4 regions of the Bacillus sp. KNSH39 genome follow, and region 3 is predicted to be linked to each of the others. Evidence: riboswitches for the same ligand, from Rfam matches in the RefSeq annotation. Region 3 holds a riboswitch; each other region holds the start of a gene.
What was found. A riboswitch is a leader RNA that binds a small molecule or an ion and turns the genes downstream of it on or off. The one in region 3 is predicted to bind S-adenosylmethionine.

Region 1: another riboswitch for S-adenosylmethionine. It lies ahead of ACUL40_RS27195 (YezD family protein); the one in region 3 lies ahead of ACUL40_RS19250 (bifunctional O-acetylhomoserine aminocarboxypropyltransferase/cysteine synthase).
Region 2: another riboswitch for S-adenosylmethionine. It lies ahead of mtnW (2,3-diketo-5-methylthiopentyl-1-phosphate enolase); the one in region 3 lies ahead of ACUL40_RS19250 (bifunctional O-acetylhomoserine aminocarboxypropyltransferase/cysteine synthase).
Region 4: another riboswitch for S-adenosylmethionine. It lies ahead of ACUL40_RS20695 (MetQ/NlpA family ABC transporter substrate-binding protein); the one in region 3 lies ahead of ACUL40_RS19250 (bifunctional O-acetylhomoserine aminocarboxypropyltransferase/cysteine synthase).

The regions. Positions count from the first base shown of each region.
Region 1 is NZ_JBQXYO010000001.1:5,287,873-5,290,074, forward strand. It holds gene lysA (diaminopimelate decarboxylase) at 1-797, shown strand, start outside; SAM riboswitch class I at 913-1,021, shown strand; gene ACUL40_RS27195 (YezD family protein) at 1,094-1,237, shown strand; gene ACUL40_RS27200 (phosphoadenylyl-sulfate reductase) at 1,325-2,029, shown strand; gene sat (sulfate adenylyltransferase) at 2,069-2,202, shown strand, end outside.
Region 2 is NZ_JBQXYO010000001.1:2,459,742-2,461,943, forward strand. It holds gene ACUL40_RS12375 (pyridoxal phosphate-dependent aminotransferase) at 1-1,105, shown strand, start outside; SAM riboswitch class I at 1,170-1,275, shown strand; gene mtnW (2,3-diketo-5-methylthiopentyl-1-phosphate enolase) at 1,340-2,202, shown strand, end outside.
Region 3 is NZ_JBQXYO010000001.1:3,766,972-3,769,173, forward strand. It holds gene metA (homoserine O-acetyltransferase MetA) at 1-181, opposite strand, end outside; gene ACUL40_RS19250 (bifunctional O-acetylhomoserine aminocarboxypropyltransferase/cysteine synthase) at 165-1,463, opposite strand; SAM riboswitch class I at 1,556-1,660, opposite strand; gene ACUL40_RS19255 (chloride channel protein) at 1,982-2,202, shown strand, end outside.
Region 4 is NZ_JBQXYO010000001.1:4,033,419-4,035,620, forward strand. It holds gene ACUL40_RS20690 (methionine ABC transporter ATP-binding protein) at 1-4, opposite strand, end outside; gene ACUL40_RS20695 (MetQ/NlpA family ABC transporter substrate-binding protein) at 17-829, opposite strand; SAM riboswitch class I at 914-1,028, opposite strand; gene ACUL40_RS20700 (NAD(P)-dependent alcohol dehydrogenase) at 1,109-2,017, opposite strand; gene ACUL40_RS20705 (DUF6612 family protein) at 2,175-2,202, shown strand, end outside.

The sequences.
Region 1 (2,202 bases), 1.5 Mb from region 3:
ATTCGAAATTTGGATTTGGTGTTTCAAACGGTCAAGCGATGCAGGCAATTGGATTTGCTTTACAAAAATCAAATTATAATGTGCTAGGGATCCATTCACATATTGGGTCGCAAATATTTGAAACAGCTGGTTTTGTTCGAGCAATTGAAGTTCTTCGCCAATTTTTAGAAGAAGTGAGAGAGCAAACAAACTATGTAGTAAAAGTGTTAAATGTAGGCGGGGGATTTGGAATACGTTACACAGAGTCAGATACACCATTAACTCTTGAGACATATGTGCGAGCTGTAACAAGTGCAGTGAGAGAACAATTTACTGTATGTGAATATCCATTGCCAGAAATATGGATTGAGCCAGGCCGTAGCATTGTAGGTGATGCTGGGACAACAATTTATACAGTTGGATCTGTGAAAGATATTCCTGGTATTCGGAAATATGTATCAGTCGATGGTGGAATGACAGATAATTTAAGACCTGCTTTATATAATGCGCGTTATGAAGCGATGTTAGCGAATCGAGCGAATGATGAGAATGAGGAACTCGTTTCGATTGCCGGGAAATGCTGTGAGAGTGGAGACATGTTGATTTGGGATATTCATTTACCGAAAGTCGCTGCTTCTGATTTACTAGCAGTTTCCTGTACAGGAGCATACGGGTACTCGATGGCGAATAATTACAATCGGATTCGAAGACCAGCCGTTGTCTTTGCAAAAGGCGGAACATCGCAAGTAGTTGTGGAACGCGAAACATATGAAAATATTATTGGGAACGATCGCATACGTATTAAAGAGCTTGTCTAAATAGGAAAAGGAGTTGTTCGAATGGGCAATTCCTTTTTTATAAAATAAAATAATTAAAATATATCGGAAAACTAGGATTGAAAAAAATCAGAATTGTGATAAAATACAAATACAAAGCTTATCAAGAGAAGCGGAGGGAACTGGCCCGAAGAAGCTCGGCAACCTGCTTATAGAAAGCAAGGTGCTAAATCCAGCAAAATGGGATCCATTTTGAAAGATAAGGTAAAATATATTACCGAACAGTCTTTTCGAAATGGGAAAGATTTTTTTTATGAATAAAAAGGGGGGCTGTTCGCGTGAGTGTACGGGAACATTTTGATGAAGTATCCGAGAAGATTGAAGCGATGCTTGCTGATATGAAATATGGTTCAATTACAATTGTTGTGCAAGATGGAAAAGTAATTCAGTTAGAGAAAAGTGAAAAAGTACGTTTAAAGTGAAAAGCGCTGACTAGAAAAACTAGAGGCGGTTTTAACCTATTTTCATTAGGTTAAAACCGTCTTTTTGCTTTTACAGGGGGAAAAAACATGTTGACGTATGAAACGTGGGAAGAAAATGTTGTTTCGTTTTCGGAAGAAGATGAAACAAAAGGTGCGTTATCAGTATTAAATTGGGCTTATAAAGAATATAAAGATGAGGTTGTCTACGCATGTAGCTTTGGGGTGGAAGGTATGGTATTGCTGCACATTATAAACCAAGTAAATCCATCTGCTAAAGTTGTATTTTTGGATACAAATGTTCATTTTCAAGAAACGTATGAATTAATTCGAAAAGTGCGGGAACGATTTCCTTCATTGAATATTATAGAAAAACAGCCAGAACTTACACTTGATGAACAGGCGAAGTTGCATGGTGAAAAACTGTGGGAGAGCAATCCGAATCTTTGTTGTAAGATTAGAAAAATTTTACCTTTAGAAAAATCATTAGTCGTGGAAAAAGCATGGATATCGGGCTTAAGAAGGGAACAATCAGAAACACGTAAGCATACAAAGTTTATAAATCAAGATCATCGTTTTCAATCTATTAAAGTTTGTCCACTCATTCATTGGACGTGGAAAGAAGTTTGGCGATATGTATACAAACATAGCTTGCCGTATAACCCGTTGCATGATGTTGGCTATCCAAGTATTGGGTGTGAGAAATGTACGTTACCTGTAGGGGATGGTGGCGATTCAAGAGATGGTAGATGGGCTGGAAAAGTGAAAACTGAATGTGGTCTTCATTACCAATAAGATGAATCTTGAAATAAAGCTAAGAGAGGATATAGAAAAATGAGCATAGTAAACGAATTAGTAAACCGTATAGATGAGACATATGACGTATCACAAATTGAAAAAGAAATTAAATTAGACAATATTGCGTTAAGTGATTTAGAACTATTGGCGACAGGTGGATATAGCCCCCT
Region 2 (2,202 bases), 1.3 Mb from region 3:
TAACAAAGTCGTTGCAGCTGGTCACGATGTTATTAATCTAGGTCAAGGTAATCCAGATCAACCAACACCGCAGCATATCGTAAAAGCTTTACAAGATGCTGCCGAAAAGACCATTCATCATAAATATCCGCCATTTCGCGGACATGAAAGCTTAAAGGAAGCCGTGGCTACATTCTATAAACGTGAATATGGCGTCGAATTAAACCCAAAAACTGAAGTTGCTATTTTGTTTGGTGGGAAGGCTGGACTAGTAGAATTACCGATTTGTTTTACAAATCCTGGTGATACGATTCTCGTTCCGGATCCAGGTTATCCAGATTATTTATCCGGGGTTGCTTTAGCAAAAGCACAATTTGAAAGAATGCCACTTATTGCAGAAAATAACTTTTTACCAGATTATGCGAACATTGATGACTCTATTGCAGAGCGTGCAAAATTAATGTTTTTAAACTATCCAAATAATCCTACCGGTGCTACTGCATCAAAAGATTTTTTTGATGCAACCATTCACTTTGCTAATAAACATAATATATTAGTTGTTCACGATTTTGCTTATGGCGCTATCGGATTTGATGGTCAAAAACCTGTTAGTTTCTTGCAAGCAGATGGTGCGAAAAATATAGGAATTGAAATTTACACATTATCAAAAACTTTCAATATGGCTGGCTGGCGCATCGCTTTTGCTGTAGGGAATGAAAGTGTGATTGAAACAATTAACCTATTACAAGATCATATGTATGTTAGTATATTCGGTGCAGTTCAAGATGCTGCTCGAGAAGCGCTATTAAGTTCACAGTCTTGTGTAATAGACCTTGTAAATAGTTACGAATCTCGAAGAAACGCTCTTATTTCAGCCTGTCACTCAATTGGTTGGAATGTAGACATTCCAACAGGATCATTCTTTGCATGGCTTCCCGTTCCAAAAGGATATACCTCTGAGCAATTTTCTGATATTTTACTAGAAAAAGCACATGTCGCAGTTGCTCCTGGTGTTGGATTTGGTGAGCATGGCGAAGGGTATGTCCGTGTTGGTCTCTTACATACAGAAGATAGATTACGAGAAGCCATTAATCGAATTGATAAATTAAATTTTTTCAAAAAGTAATTGACAACACGAAAAATATCTGACAAAATTCAGTTATCTAAAAAATTTAAACATTTCTAAATACTTCTTATCAAGAGCAGGTGGAGGGACGAGCCCGACGAAACCCGGCAACCGATCTACAATTGTAGACACGGTGCTAATTCTCGCAGCATTACGCTGACAGATAAGGAGCTGGTTGTAAAAAAACCTCTCCTTAGCTGAGAGGTTTTTTTATTTAACTAGGAGGTTATAACAATGAGCGGAATTATAGCGACGTATTTAATCCATGATGATTCACATAACTTAGAAAAAAAAGCTGAGCAAATTGCACTCGGTTTAACAATTGGCTCTTGGACTCATTTACCACACTTATTGCAAGAACAATTAAAGCAGCATAAAGGCAACGTCATTCATGTTGAGGAATTAGCTGAACATGAACATACCAATTCGTATTTACGTAAAAAAGTAAAACGCGGAATTATTAAAATCGAATATCCGCTATTAAACTTCAGTCCAGATTTACCAGCGATTTTAACGACTACATTTGGAAAGCTATCACTTGATGGCGAAGTAAAATTAATTGACTTAACTTTTTCAGACGAGTTAAAAAAACATTTTCCTGGTCCAAAATTCGGGATAGATGGTATTCGAAATCTTTTACAAGTGCATGATCGTCCCCTTTTAATGAGTATTTTTAAAGGAATGATTGGACGAAACATTGGGTATTTAAAAACGCAATTACGCGATCAAGCAATTGGTGGTGTAGATATAGTAAAAGATGATGAAATATTATTTGAAAATGCATTAACACCACTTACGAAACGCATTGTATCTGGAAAAGAAGTTTTACAATCCGTATATGAAACATACGGACATAAAACGTTATATGCCGTAAATTTAACAGGACGAACTTTTGATTTAAAAGAAAATGCTAAACGTGCAGTGCAAGCTGGAGCTGATATTCTATTATTTAACGTATTTGCTTACGGACTAGATGTACTACAATCACTTGCAGAAGATGATGAAATCCCAGTTCCTATTATGGCACATCCTGCTGTAAGTGGTGCTTATTCAGCATCCAAGTTATATGGAGTTTCATCTCCATTATTACTTGGAAA
Region 3 (2,202 bases):
TGTTTCCAATTAAGCGAAGTAATTGCGCCTCTGTGTCTTGCTTCGTCGGCATTAAATTTAATATAGCAATTTTTAAAGCACGTATATCTTGTGTTTCTGCCCGCTCCTTCGTCATTACAAAAATATTTTCTTTTTGCAACACTTTGCGAGCCGGTAAATCTTTATCAATTATGATCGGCATGTGTTTTGCCTCCAACTAGAGCTGCTTCCAAATCTGCAATAATATCAGAAACATCTTCTATACCAACCGATAAACGAATTAAATCAGATGTAACACCCGCTAAACGCTGATCTTCAGCATTTAATTGTCTATGCGTCGTACTAGCAGGATGTATAACGCAAGTTCGTGCATCAGCTACGTGCGTTACAAGAGTTGCTAGTTTTACATTTGCGATAAATTCTTTTGCTGCTTCTAATCCGCCTTTAATACCGAAAGTTAAAACACCACTAGCACCTTTTTTCAAGTACTGTTGTGCTAATGAGTAATTTTCATTACTATCTAAGCCTGGATAATTCACCCATTCAATACGTTCATGATTAGCAAGCCACTTAGCAACTGCAAGAGCATTTTCACTATGACGTTCCATTCGTAAATGCAATGTTTCTAAGCCAATATTGCTAATATATGCATTGAATGGGCTCATACAATTTCCATAATCTCTTAATAGCTGAACACGTGCTTTCACAATATACGCTGCTGCACCAAAGTTTTGAACGTAACTTACACCGTGATAACTTGGATCTGGTTCAACAAGCTCAGGATACTTTCCATTTGTCCAATCAAAGTTTCCACCGTCAATTACAATACCGCCTAAAGAGCTCGCATGCCCATCGATATACTTCGTCGTAGAATGAACAATAATATTTGCCCCATGTTCAAATGCCTGGCATAAATAAGGAGTTGCTAATGTATTATCAACGATAAAAGGTACCTCTAATTCTTTAGCGGCAGCTGAAAATTCTTTAAAATTTAAAACATTCATCGCTGGATTTCCTAACGATTCTGCATAGATAAGTTTCGTCTTGTCATTAGCAAGCGCCGTGATTTCATCTGCCGTTAAATTTGGATTAAAGAACGTAACATCAATGCCAAGCTTACGTAAACTCACCCCAAATAAATTAAACGTTCCCCCGTAAACAGTTGAAGAGCAAAGTAAATGGTCTCCACTACTACAAATATTTAAAACTGCGAGCATAATAGCTGCTTGCCCAGAAGCCGTTGCAACAGCTCCTACACCGCCTTCTAAATCTGATAATTTCTGCTCAAATGCTGCTAGAGTAGGGTTTCCAATACGTGTATAAATATATCCTTCTGCCTCTAAGTTAAATAGAGCTGCTAAATCATCCGAAGTATCGTATTTATACGTTGTGCTTTGATAAAGTGGTAAAACACGTGGTTCACCATTCTTTGGCGTATAGCCACCTTGCACACAAATTGTTCCTTTTCCCCATGATTCTCCCATCTCTCATTCTCCTTTCTTTTATACAAAATAAAAAACTGCCCCTTTCCTGAAAACAAGAAAGGAGCAGTTTGAAAACACGCTCTAAAGGCTCTTTCTTATCTCTCAGGATTACTACCTGCAGGATTTGGCACAATTCCGTTATACGGCTGTTGCCAAGGTTTCATCGGGCCTGTCCCTCCACCTTTTCTTGATAAGACTATGCAATTACCGTTGATTTTATAGCAATAATTTCCTAATGTCAAACAGTTTTTCTGAATGTTCTAAAATAAATGTTAACAGTTTCATATAAAGCAACAAAAGAAATATATTCTAATCTATTTCAAAAAAGACCTTTAAAAACCTCAAATCAGTCTATAAAATTAAATAAGTAATTTAACCTATAAATTCAAATTCCCCAAAAGTTAGCCTATATGTTGAATAGGCCATCTTCTCAAAAAGATACTATATATATTCAATCCATTTTTCACTAGTATATTTCACTTTTTTCCCTACTAAGATTTACATAACGGAGGTATAACATGACAAATAAAAAAGATATGCATTACATACTTGCTCTATATGGCATTCTTCTAGGATCTATAGTAGGAGCTACAGTCTGGTTATTTTTAGTCACAATAAATATTGGAATCCACTTTATTTGGGGATACTTGCCTGAAGTTCTCTCTTTTCCCTCTTATTACACCCTTTGCGTAACAATAATTGGCGGGGTCCTTGTTGGTCTATCACAAAAACATTTCGG
Region 4 (2,202 bases), 270 kb from region 3:
TCATTATCGTCAGCTCCTACCAAGACGGTAAAACAGAACCATCAAATTTTTTCTCGATAAATTCTTTTACTTCTTTAGATTGATAAGCTTTCTTTAATTTATTTACAACAACATCATCTTTATTTTCAGTACGAACAACGACCCAGTTCACATAAGGCGAATCTTTGCCTTCACGGAAAATGGAATCTTTCGCAGGGCTTAATTTTGCACCTAATGCAAAGTTTGTATTAATTGCAGCTGCTTTTACTTCACTTAGTTGTGTTGGTAATTGAGATGCCTCTAACTCAACAATCTTTAATTTTTTTGGATTTTCAATTACATCTTTCGCAGTCGCTTTTTCTGTCGCTTTTGGATCCACTTTTAAAACCCCTGCTTTTTCAAATAACTTTAAAGCACGAAGTTCATTCGTTGGGTCATTTGGGACAGCGATTGCGTCGCCATCTTTTAATTCTTTTACATCTTTTATGTCTTTAGAATAGACGCCCATAGGGAATGTTACTGTTGAAAATACTTCGGTTAATTTCATATTACGTTCAGCTTTAAATACGTCTAAATATGATTTCGTTTGATAGCTATTTACATCAAGGCTTTTTTCATCGAGGGATACGTTTGGTGCTACATAATCATTAAATACTTTTATATCAATTTCGAGACCATCTTTCGCTGCAACTTCTTTTACCTTTTCAAAAATCTGCTCATGCGGCCCGCCTGTTACACCGACAGTAATCTTTTTCTCATCTAACGCTTTTACTTGTTTATCTGAACCTGCGCTACATGCGCCTAATAATAGTACCGCTCCGCTTACAATGCTTAATAATACTTTCTTCATCTATGATTCCCCCTTCATATACGTTCCAAAATAAAAAGCACCTCTCAAAATAAGAGAGGTGCCGAATAGACGAAATAGGTTCCTCTCTTATCTTCCAAAACGAAAACTCGTTTTGCAGGAATTAGCACCTTAGCTTATACGTTATAAGCTCGGTTGCCGGGCATCATCGGGCCAGTCCCTCCGCCACTCTTGATAAGAGTATGTGTATGTAGTTTTTTAATATGGTACTAATAGTAAATCTTACAAAAAAAATTGTCAATGTTATTTTCAGAAAATATTTTATTTTATGGTAATCGAAACGTTCCCCTTTTTATGTCCTTTTTCTACATATATATGAGCTTCAGCAATTTCTTCTAATCGGTAAGTTCTATCAATAACAGGCTTTAGCTTTTCTGTTTCAGCTAGTTGTTTTAGTAGGTTCATATCTTCTTTACTGACTTTTGCCATCATTCCGTTCACAGATACATATTTTCCATTAGGCATTAATGCATCTGTACAAAGAGACTTATTATATTTTCCAACTGCATCAAATATAATGTCATAGTGCTCGCCCCGCTTAGTAAAATCTTCTTTCATATAATCAATTACGTTGTCTGCCCCTAAAGCTGTTACTAAATCGAAATTCGAACTACTACAAATGGCTGTGACAGTCGCCCCGAAGTATTTCGCAAGTTGTACGGCAGCTGTCCCTACTGACCCAGAGGCGCCGTATATAAGTACTCGTTGCCCTTTTTTTATCTGTCCTTTTCTAAGGAAGTGCAATGCTGAAGTTCCGCCAAAAGGAATAACGGCAGCTTCTTCATATGTCACATTGGTAGGTTTTAATGCTATTAATCCACTTTCATGCACGCATGTGTATTCGGCATAACCACCAAGGTTTAGTTCTGTTAATGCAAAAATTTGATCTCCTTTTTTAAATTGAGTTACATCTGTTCCAATGTCTTCGATTTCACCGGATAACTCTACGCCAAGTATAGGTTTTCTCGGTTTTCTGAAACCTAATATGATCCGCATAGGAATCCAAAATAAGAGGGGGCTATTAAAGCCACGTATTCTACAATCTCCAGTCGATACACTTGTTGCGTGAATTTTAACTAATACTTCATTTTTTTTAGGTTTAGGCTTTTCTATATTTTGAAGTTGGAGAACATTAGGTGGTCCATACTTTGTGCAAATAATAGCTTTCATAATGACCTCCTGAAATGAGTTGTTATTATTTACATCATATTTAAACTTTTTCTCAAACATGTTGCTATATAGGAAATAAATTTAAAGAAGAATATTACGAATTATATAGATTTCATAGGAAAAGAGATGATATTATTTTTGGGAAGGAGGGGACGTTATGAAAAAAATTATTTTAATTTCAAGTT